One region of the Comamonas sp. MYb396 genome, then DNA from elsewhere that is predicted to be linked to it. Evidence: riboswitches for the same ligand, from Rfam matches in the RefSeq annotation. Region 1 holds a riboswitch; the other holds the start of a gene.
What was found. A riboswitch is a leader RNA that binds a small molecule or an ion and turns the genes downstream of it on or off. The one in region 1 is predicted to bind cobalamin.

Region 1 (5,053 bases):
CCCGCGCCGCTGGCGTTCATGCAGGCCGTCGCATCCCGGCGCATGGCTCACGGCTTGGGCTCCGCTGCAGGCAGCCAGGGGACGGGGTCCACGGTGATCTGGCGATCCGGGTGCAAGGCGGCCGCCAGGCGCTGGGCCACATGCACATTGCGCGGGCCCGGCGTGGCTTCGGCATAGCTGATAACGAAAAAGCGCTGCTCGCGGATGGCAGACACGCCCGCCAGCTCTGGCTTGGCGCGCAGAAAATCGATCTTGCCCTGGGCGTTGGGCTGGCCATAGTCGATGATGATGATCCATTCCGGGTCGCGGGTGATCACATCCTCCCAGTTGCCCTTGGGCCAGTTGCTGGCGATGTCGGCAAAGATATTGCTGCCGCCGGCGGCATCGATCATGGCCTGGGGCATGCCAAAACCACCCACCGTGGTGGGAATCTTCTCACCGCTGTCAAACACAAAGACGCGCGGTTGCTGCCTGTTGCCTTGCATCTGCGCGGCCAGCTGGTCAATCGAGGCCTGCAATTTGTCAATCTGCCCTTGCGCCTGGGGCTCAATGTCAAAGATGCGCGCCACATTGCGCAGGTCCGCCAAGGTATCGCCCAGCGCCACACGCTCGCGCTTTTGCACGTGGATGCAGGACTCGGACAGCACATAGCTGGCCACGCCATGCTTGGCCAGCAGCTCGGGCGTGACCCCGCCCGGCCGAAAGCCATAGCTCCAGCCGCCAAAGACGAAGTCGGCGCGGGCCTCCAGCATGTTTTCCAGGTTCATGTCCTGCGACGACTGCTTGGGCACCTGGGCCAGCTGGGCCATCAGCTCAGGGCTGATCTCCTTGCGCGACGGTATGCCTGAGTAGCCGACCAGCCTGGGCCCCAGGCCCAGAAACAGGAACATCTCGGTGATGTTCACATCGTGCGTGATGGCGCGCTGGGGCACCCGGTCATAGCGCTGGGGCTGGCCGCAGACATCGATCACGAGAGGGGTGGCCCGCAGGCCTGGATCGGCCGCAGGCGCAGCAGCCACCGTGGCCGGTGCTGTGCCGCCGGTGGCGCCCTGCCCAGCGGGCTGGTCACAACCCAGCAGCGCGACGGCGGCCGCCGCCGCCAACGCATGCTGAAAGTACCTAAACGCGCGTGGTGTCATGCCTGGGCCTTGCTCAGAAACGCAGATGGGCCATCAGCTCAAAGCTGCGGGCGTTACCCATCAGCCATTGCGAGCCGTAGGACGATGCAGCATAGCGCTTGTTGGTCAGGTTACGGCCAACCAGGTTCAAGGTGGTGCTGCGGTTCAGGTTCCAGCCCAGTACCGCATCGACCACCGTGTAGGCGGGCAGCTGCGCGGTATTGGCATTGCTGGTGTAGCGGCTGGCGACATGGCGCAGGCCCAGCGATGCACGCCAGTCACCCGTTTGGTAATGGGCCCAGGCATTGGCCGTGTAGCGCGGCACATTGGCCGGCTGGTTGCCGGCGCGGTCAATGGCCGTGGCGCCTTCGAGCAGCTCGTCAAACTGGGCATCCACATAGGCCAGGTTGCCCTCAAAGCGCCAGGCCTTGGTGGCCCGCCAGCTGCCTGCCAGCTCGATCCCCTTGGACGACTGCTTGCCGCCCTGGATCGACAGCGCTGGCCGGTCCGGATCACGCGTGATGATGTCCTTCTTCTGGATATCGAAGACCGCCAGGGTCCATTCGCCCTGGCCATTGGGCAGCTGCTGCTTGATGCCCACTTCCACCTGGCGGCCTTTGCTCAATGTAAAGCCGGTTTGCGACTGGGTCAGCGACAGCAGGCTGTTGACGGGGTCATGGCCGGTGCTGACCTGGGCATAGATGCTGGTGTTCTGGTCCAGCTTGTGCGTGAGGCCCAGGCGCCAGGAGGTGCCGCCCAGGGTCTTGTCAAAGCGGGCCTGGCTCAGCAGGTCCATGCGGTCAAAGTCATACAGGTCACGGCGCAGGCCGGCCATCAGCAGCCACTGCTCGCCCAGCTTCCAGGCGTCTTCCAGGTAGAAGGCGTTTTGGCGGATGCGCGAGGTCATGCGCGGCTTGTAAGGGTCCGGGCTGTCCCAGTAGCCACTGGTGCCGCCAGTCAGCGGCACATCGGATTCACCGGTATAGGGCGAGCTGTTGAGCGCAGTGAACTTGGCCTGCGATACATCCCAGCCCATCGCTATCTCATGCTGGCCGGGCTTGAACACGGCGCCCAGGCGGTTGCCGCTTTGCTCCAAGTCGTGGCCGATCTCCAGGTAGTCGTAGCGGTGAACCATGCGCGTGCTGGCATCGTAGTCATAGCCTTCGATGTTCTTCCAGTGGCGGTCGGCCTTCATGTGGTAGGTCTCGTTGCGCAGCACCAGTGCCTCGCTCACATTCCACTCGGCCTTCAATTTGTAGCGCTGGTCCTTGTAGTGGATGTCGCTGTCAAGAAAGTTGAAATTGCGGTCGCGCAGCGCCGCCACCGGCTTGCCATCGACCACCGGGGTGCCAAAGTAGCGCTCGGGCCGCTGGTCGCTGACATCGGCCGTCAGGTCCAGGCGCAGATCGCTGCTCGCCTGCCAGCGGATGGCGCTCATGATCTTCTTGCTGTCGCTGTTGCCCAGTTGGCGCTCGCCATCGCTGCGATCGCCGTAGACATCCAGGCGGTAGCTCAGGCTGTCGCCCAGCGCGCCGGTGCTGCCCAGGCCCGCACGGGCCGAGCCGTGGGAGCCGGCGCCCAGCAGCACCTCGGTCGATGTGATGCGGCTGGGTTCCTTGCGCACCGCGTTCACCGTGGCGCCCATGGTGCCGCTGCCGTACATCAGCGATGCGGGGCCGCGCAGCACATCAAAGCGCTCGTAACCCCAGCTGGAATTAGGATAGGCCACGGTGCCGGCTGCAACCCCCAGGCTCAGCCCGTCTTCGGCCACACCTACCGAGTTGACACCGGTAAAGCCCCGGCTGGAGAACGACAGCCCGCCATTGCCAGGGGTGCCATTGGCGCTCAGGCCCACGCTGCGGCCCACGGCATCGACCACCTTGTAGTCGGCACGCTCTTGCACCTGCACGGCCGAGACCGAGCTGACACTGGCGGGCAGGTCCTGCAGCGGCACGGCTAGCTTGCTGGCCGAGGTCGAAGGCAGCTGGAGCGCATTGGGCTCGCTGCGCTGGTCGCTCACCACCACTTCGGGCAGTGAGGCTTCTTGGGCATGGGCCACTGCGATGCCCAAGGCGGGCAGGCACAGAACACAGGAGCTGCCAACGAGGCGCAGGGAGGAAGAGAGCCGCTGGGCAGCCAGGAGCCGGTTTTTCGGAAAAGGAACTGCAGTCATTTGAACAAAAGGCGCTAACTGCCTGATGCGGGGGCTGCACTGCACGCGGTCACCCCCCAAGACGGGGTCGCGCGAAGAACCGCCGTCCACACCCCGCAGACAGTTGAGAGAGCACGTGCTGGCCAGAGGCACAGCGCGCACTGCGACTAGGAACAGGCCGGTCTCCGGGCTTACAGGCGGTGCAGCGCAGGCGCTGACCCGGTAGCCGGTCTTCCCAGGGTGCGGGCGTCTTGTTGCCTGGCAGGCGTGGACACTCTTTCAACCCCAGTGACTGGGCCCGCGTGGGAGCGGGCCGCATCGGCTACGTTTCCTGTCTACCGTTGCGGGGGCAGCCAAGGCTTGGGGGAGCGCACTCCCGACCTTGTTCCCGTTTCACTTGTGCAATACAAGCACCTGTAGATAGGCTTTTTTCAAAGCGCAGCCAGTGTACCAGCCGCAGGCCCGGGCAGCGCCTTTTCGTCCAGGCCGGTGTCAGCTGGGCGATACAGCGCATGCCCCAGTGGCTGTATCAGCCCTGAGGCAGCCGCGTCGCATAGCCGATAAAGTCAGTGCTGCGCAGCTGGCCCAGCAGCCACTGCCGAAAGCTCGCCTGGATCGGGCGCTCTCCCGCGCCCCGGCGGGTGTAGAGGTGGAACTTGGGCGTTCTGTCCATCGGCAACTGGCGCAGCAGCTCGGCCCCAAAGGGAGCCAGCAGCTTGCCGCTGTGGATATAGCTGAGCGCATCGACATAGGACAGCAGGCCCACGCCCTGCCCGCTGAGCACGGCCTGCAGCATCGCATCGTGCGTGTGCAGCAGCATGGGGCTGACATGCTTGCCGCCGGGCTCCAGGCCCAGCATCGCATAAATGTCCTGCCACAGGCTGTTGTGCGTCAGCGGCGATATCAGCCGGTGGTGCGGTAAATCCTGCGCGCTCTCCACCGGGTGCTCGGCCAACAGCTGGGGCGTGGCGACGATGACCTTGAGGTCTTCGAGCAGCGGCGTTTCATCGAGATGGTCCACACCGCCGTAGCCCCAGACAATGGCTGCGTCCAGATCACTGCTATCGAACGAAGGCAGCTCCACGCCGATGGAGATGCGCAGGTCGAGCTCCGGGTAATCCTTGGTGAACGAGGGCAGCGAACGGATCAGGTACTGGGTTGCAAAATACGGGCTGACCTGGATATGGAACTGCGCATCCTTGTGGTGGGAACGCAGCGCTTCCAGCCCCTGGCTCAGTGCATCAAGCCCCTGCTCCACATAGTGGTACAAGGTCTGCGCCTCGGCGCTGGCCGCCAGGCCCCGCGCGCCGCGCTCGAACAGCTGCACATCCAGCGCACTTTCCAGTTGCTTGAGTTGCTGGCTGGCGGCCTGTGGCGTCAGGCACAGCTCGTCGGCCGCCTTGCGGATGGAGCCATGGCGGTAGACGGACTCGAACACGCGCAGTGGCTGCAGGGGCGGTAGCTTGTATTTCATGGAGGAGCGCCGGGCAGGAAGGACGAAGGCCCGGGCTGCCAATGATTATAGGTCGCAGCCCGGCGCCCTGCGGGCCGGCACGCCAGCGTTCTTGCCTGCTGCGCCCTGCCCCGCTGATGCATAAAAAAACGCATCCAGAAGGGATGCGTTCGGGCTGGCACAGCGCTCAGCAGCGCATGGCCTTATTGCACCGGATCACCATGCATCGGCAGACCGGTGCGGTCCCGGCTGCTGACCAGGGCGATGAGGCCGATGATTGCCGCGCCGATCAGGTAGTAGGCAGGTACGACCGGATTGCCAGTCTGGGCA
Region 2 (5,053 bases), on a different contig from region 1:
AGCTCGAAGGCACCGCCCTGACGCTGGAAGTGCAGCAGCAGCTGGGCGACGGCGTGGTGCGTACCATTGCGCTGGGCTCGTCGGACGGTATCAAGCGTGGCCTGATGGTCACCAACACCGGCAAGGCGATCACCGTGCCCGTGGGCAAGGCAACCCTTGGCCGCATCATGGACGTGCTGGGTAACCCCATCGACGAACGCGGTCCTGTGGACCAGGCGCTGACCGCTTCCATCCACCGCAAGGCGCCCGCTTATGACGAGCTGGCCCCTGCACAGGAACTGCTGGAAACCGGCATCAAGGTGATTGACCTGGTGTGCCCGTTCGCCAAGGGCGGTAAGGTCGGTCTGTTCGGTGGTGCCGGTGTGGGCAAGACCGTGAACATGATGGAGCTCATCAACAACATCGCCAAGGCGCACAGCGGTCTGTCCGTGTTCGCCGGCGTGGGTGAGCGTACCCGTGAAGGTAACGACTTCTACCACGAAATGTCGGACGCCGGTGTGGTGAACCAGGAGTCGCTCAACGACTCGAAGGTTGCCATGGTGTACGGCCAGATGAACGAGCCACCAGGAAACCGTCTGCGCGTTGCGCTGACCGGCCTGACCATGGCTGAAGCGTTCCGTGACGAAGGCAAGGACGTGCTGTTCTTCGTGGACAACATCTACCGCTACACGCTGGCCGGTACCGAAGTGTCCGCGCTGCTGGGCCGTATGCCTTCGGCCGTGGGCTACCAGCCTACGCTGGCCGAAGAAATGGGCCGTCTGCAAGAGCGTATCACCTCGACCAAGGTGGGTTCGATCACCTCGATCCAGGCCGTCTACGTGCCAGCGGACGATTACACCGATCCATCGCCAGCAACGACCTTCGCTCACTTGGACTCCACCGTGGCGCTGTCGCGTGACATCGCTTCGCTGGGTATCTACCCTGCGGTGGACCCACTGGCTTCGACCAGCCGCCAGCTGGACCCCCAAGTGGTGGGTGAAGAGCACTACTCGGTAGCCCGCCAAGTGCAGGGTACCCTGCAGCGCTACACCGAACTGCGCGACATCATTGCGATTCTGGGTATGGACGAACTGGCTCCCGAAGACAAGCTCGTCGTGGCCCGCGCTCGCAAGATCCAGCGTTTCCTGTCGCAGCCTTTCCACGTTGCTGAAGTGTTCACGGGCGCTCCAGGCAAGTACGTGCCGCTGTCGGAAACCATCCGCGGCTTCAAGATGATCGTCAACGGCGAGTGCGACCACCTGCCCGAGCAAGCCTTCTACATGGTTGGCACGATCGACGAAGCCATCGAGAAGGCGAAGAAGATCTAAGCTTTGCAGAACGGGCTGCAGCACGCAGCCCTGCTCGCGAACTAGTTTCTTTTTCACTCTGAGGATCAAAGATGAACACCTTCCACGTTGATGTGGTCAGTGCTGAAGAATCCATCTTCTCCGGCGAAGCCCGCTTTGTGGCTTTGCCTGGTGAAATGGGCGAACTCGGTATCTACGCCCGCCACACGCCGTTGATCACCCGCATCAAGCCGGGTTCGGTGCGCATTGAGAAGGCCGACGGCGGCGAAGAGTTCATCTTCGTGGCTGGTGGCATTCTCGAAGTGCAACCCGACTGCGTGACCGTGCTGTCCGACACCGCTGTGCGCGGCAAGGACCTGGACGAGCAAAAAGCGGTTGAAGCCAAGCAAAAGGCTGAAGAAGCCCTCAAGAACGCCAAGGGCGAGCTTGACCTGGCCAAGGCCCAATCCGAGCTGTCCGTCATGGCCGCCCAGATTGCCGCCCTGCAAAAATACCGCAAGAAGCGCTGATCCGCTGTTTGCGCAACTGCCACAGGAAAACCACCGCATGCGGTGGTTTTTTTACGTCCGTAGCGGATGGGTCGGAGTGGAGCTGGTCTGCAGCACCTGCTGCATATGGAGGGTTTGCCACAGCGGGTCGGCATCCTGGTGCAGGCTGACAAAGCCCTGGCGCTGCCAAAAGGCCTGTGCGCCCGGCAAAAAAGGATGCGTGTGCAGGTAGAGCCGCTGCACACCCTGCTGCAGCGCCCGCTGCCGCAGCTGCGCGAACAGTTCGCCAGCCAGGCCTTGGCGGCGCCAGGCCGGGTCCACATACAGGCGCACCACCTCGGCGGTGCCTGCGCTGGGCACCGCCAGGTGGGCAAAGCGCCCGTCATAGGCGCGGTAGGCGATGCTGCCGATGATGCGGTCGCCCTGCCAGGCCGCCAGCATGCAGCCGCCGGGCGGTGCATAGACCGAGGCAAAGTCGCGCAGATCGGCCTGCGGTGTGCTGGTATCGACCCGATCGCCAAACATGGCCTGGCGCGCCGCCTGCAAAAAGGCTGCCACCGGCGCGAGATGGTCAACGCGGCGGATGCCGTATGCGCTGGGTGTAGTGGGTGGGTGGTTCATGGCCATCAAACGGCCTGCAGCTTAGCATGCAGGCGCTGTAAATCGGCTACAGTACAGCCACTTTGGTTTCGCAAGAACATGCGCACGGCAGGGTGCCGGGGCATGAGGGAATCCAGGGAGCGCGAGCCGGCAGCCAGCGCCCCAAACGGAACTGCCCCCGCAACTGTAGGCCGCGAGCAGGCCATCCATGCGCCACTGAACTGCGGTTCGGGAAGGCGATGGTCTGCGCAGACCGGCCAGTCAGGAGACCTGCCAAGGTTATGCATTCACAAGCCACTGGCAAGCCCCCGGTTTGCACAGAGAAACAGGCATGCCACCGGTTGTGCGCGCTGCAAGGCGAACGACGCAAACGCCGCTGCGGCAAACCCATTCATGGCGGATGTGCGTGTGTTTTGATCATGACCGGCGGGGTGTCCGGGCGGTGAGCAGCGTCTCGTCTGCGCAAGGCTGTCCTGGCTCCACCGGGCAGCAGCCCGCACCGGATCGGCTCGCACGGCCCGCATGCCCAGCCTCTACCTGGAGAGACGATTCCGATGCCTGTTCGCCGTTTTGCGCTGCCTGCCCTGTTGGCTGCCTGTGTATTCATGCCGCTGTCCGCCTGGGCCGCCCCTTATCCGATGCAGCTGCACAACTGCGGCTACGAGGTCTCTCTCAAGCAGGCGCCCGCCTCGGTCGTCACCATCGGCCAGGCCGGCACCGAGATGCTGTATGCGCTGGGTCTGGGCGACAAGCTGGTGGGCACCTCGCTGTGGTTCAATGCCGTGCTGCCCCAGTTCAAGGCCATCAATGACAAGGTGCCACGCCTGGCGGACAACGACCCGAGCTTTGAGTCGGTGATCGGCAAACGCCCGGCGCTGGTGGTGTCGCAGTTCGAGTGGATGGTCGGCAAGGACGGCGTCGTGGGCACGCGCGAGCAGTTCCATGACCTGGGCATTGCCACCTATGCGATGCCCTCCGACTGCGAAGGCAAGAACAACCTCAAGGGCGCCGATGGCACCCGCACCGCGGCCTACGATGTGCAGGCGCTCTACAAGAGCATCACCCAACTGGCGCAGCTCTTTGATGTGCAGCCCCAGGGTGAGCGCCTGGTCAAGGACCTGCGCGAGCGCCAGGCCAAGGCGGTCGCCAAGGTCCAGGCCGCGCAGCAGCCCCATCTGACGGCTGCGCTGTGGTTCTCCAGCGCCGATCTGGCCATCGACCCCTACATGGCGGGCAAGAACGGGGTTGCCGGCTACATGCTGCAGACCTTGGGCCTGCGCAATATCGTCGACTCGTCCGAAGAGTGGCCCACCGTGGGTTGGGAAACCATTGCCAAGGCCAATCCATCGATCCTGGTGATCGCCCGCATGGACCGCCGCCGCTTCCCTGCGGACGACTACCAAAAGAAGCTCGAGTTTCTGAAGCAGGACCCGGTCACCCAGCACATGGATGCCGTCAAGAACAACCGCATCGTCATTGTCGATGCCGATGCGCTGCAAGGCTCGATCCGCTTGGTCGATGGCATGGAGCAGATCAGCGATGCGGTACGCAAGCTCGGCCCGGCGGCCGCGCGTTGATCAGCCGCTGATGCAAGGCCTTGCATGATGGTGGCAACGGCATCAGCGCGCCCATCGGCGCTGCGCAGGCCGCTGCATGGGGCCGCCTGGTGCCTGGGCGCGGCACTGGCGCTGCTGCTGAGCGTGGCGCTGGGCATCGCCGTTGGCGAGACGGCGCTGTCGCCCAGCCTGGTGCTGCAGGTGCTGGCCAACAAGCTGGCAGGTGCCAGCTATGCCATCGATCCCATCAGCCAGGGCATTGTTTGGAACTACCGCCTGCCCCGGGCGCTGGTGGCGGCCAGCTGCGGCGCTGGCCTGGCGGTCTCGGGCGTCATTTTGCAATCGCTGCTGCGCAATGCGCTGGCCGAGCCCTATTTGCTCGGCATCTCGGCCGGGGCCTCCACCGGCGCAGTGCTGGTGACTGTCGTCGGCATTGGTGCGGGCGCCATATCGATGACCGTGGGCGCCTTTTTTGGCGCGCTCTGCGCGTTTGCACTGGTGGCCCTGCTGGCCCATGCCGCCGGCAGCGGTGGCCTGCGCAACAGCGGCCAGATTGTGCTGGCCGGCATTGCCGGCTCGCAGCTGTTCAATGCACTGACCTCGCTGATCATCACCAAGTCGGGCAGCGCCGAGCAGGCCCGGGGCATCATGTTCTGGCTGCTGGGCAGCCTGAGCGGCGTGCGCTGGCCCGATACCGTGCTGACGGCCTGCATCGCGATCACCGGCCTGCTGCTGTGCCTGCTGCATACGCGCGCGCTCGATGCCTTCAGCTTTGGCAGCGAATCGGCGGCCGCGCTGGGCGTGCCGGTGCGCCGGGTGCAACTGGTGCTGCTGCTGGCCGCTGCGCTGATGACGGCCGTCATGGTCTCCATCGTCGGCGCGATCGGCTTTGTTGGCCTGGTCATTCCGCATGCCGCGCGCATGCTGGTCGGCGTCAGCCACGGCCGCCTGGTGCCCGCCAGCGCGATGATGGGTGCGGTGTTTCTGATCGCCGCCGATGTGCTCTCGCGCACCCTGATCCGGGGCCAGGTGCTGCCGATTGGCGTGATCACCGCCCTGGTCGGCGCGCCAGTATTTGCCTGCATTCTGCTCAAAAGCCAGCGGAGGCGCGGATGACGGCGGA

Region 2: linked by a shared signal. The riboswitch ahead of WH265_RS19695 (ABC transporter substrate-binding protein) and the one ahead of WH265_RS00070 (TonB-dependent receptor) in region 1 are both predicted to bind cobalamin.

What each region holds. Positions count from the first base shown of each region.
Region 1 is NZ_JBBGYU010000001.1:14,599-19,651, forward strand. Features, by position in the region: gene WH265_RS00060 (FecCD family ABC transporter permease) at 1-51, opposite strand, end outside; gene WH265_RS00065 (ABC transporter substrate-binding protein) at 48-1,139, opposite strand; gene WH265_RS00070 (TonB-dependent receptor) at 1,153-3,177, opposite strand; cobalamin riboswitch at 3,430-3,703, opposite strand; gene WH265_RS00075 (LysR substrate-binding domain-containing protein) at 3,800-4,744, opposite strand; gene WH265_RS00080 (MFS transporter) at 4,927-5,053, opposite strand, start outside.
Region 2 is NZ_JBBGYU010000009.1:138,324-143,376, forward strand. Features, by position in the region: gene atpD (F0F1 ATP synthase subunit beta) at 1-1,307, shown strand, start outside; gene WH265_RS19685 (F0F1 ATP synthase subunit epsilon) at 1,379-1,795, shown strand; gene WH265_RS19690 (GNAT family N-acetyltransferase) at 1,847-2,395, opposite strand; cobalamin riboswitch at 2,442-2,666, shown strand; gene WH265_RS19695 (ABC transporter substrate-binding protein) at 2,929-3,951, shown strand; gene WH265_RS19700 (FecCD family ABC transporter permease) at 3,976-5,046, shown strand; gene WH265_RS19705 (ABC transporter ATP-binding protein) at 5,043-5,053, shown strand, end outside.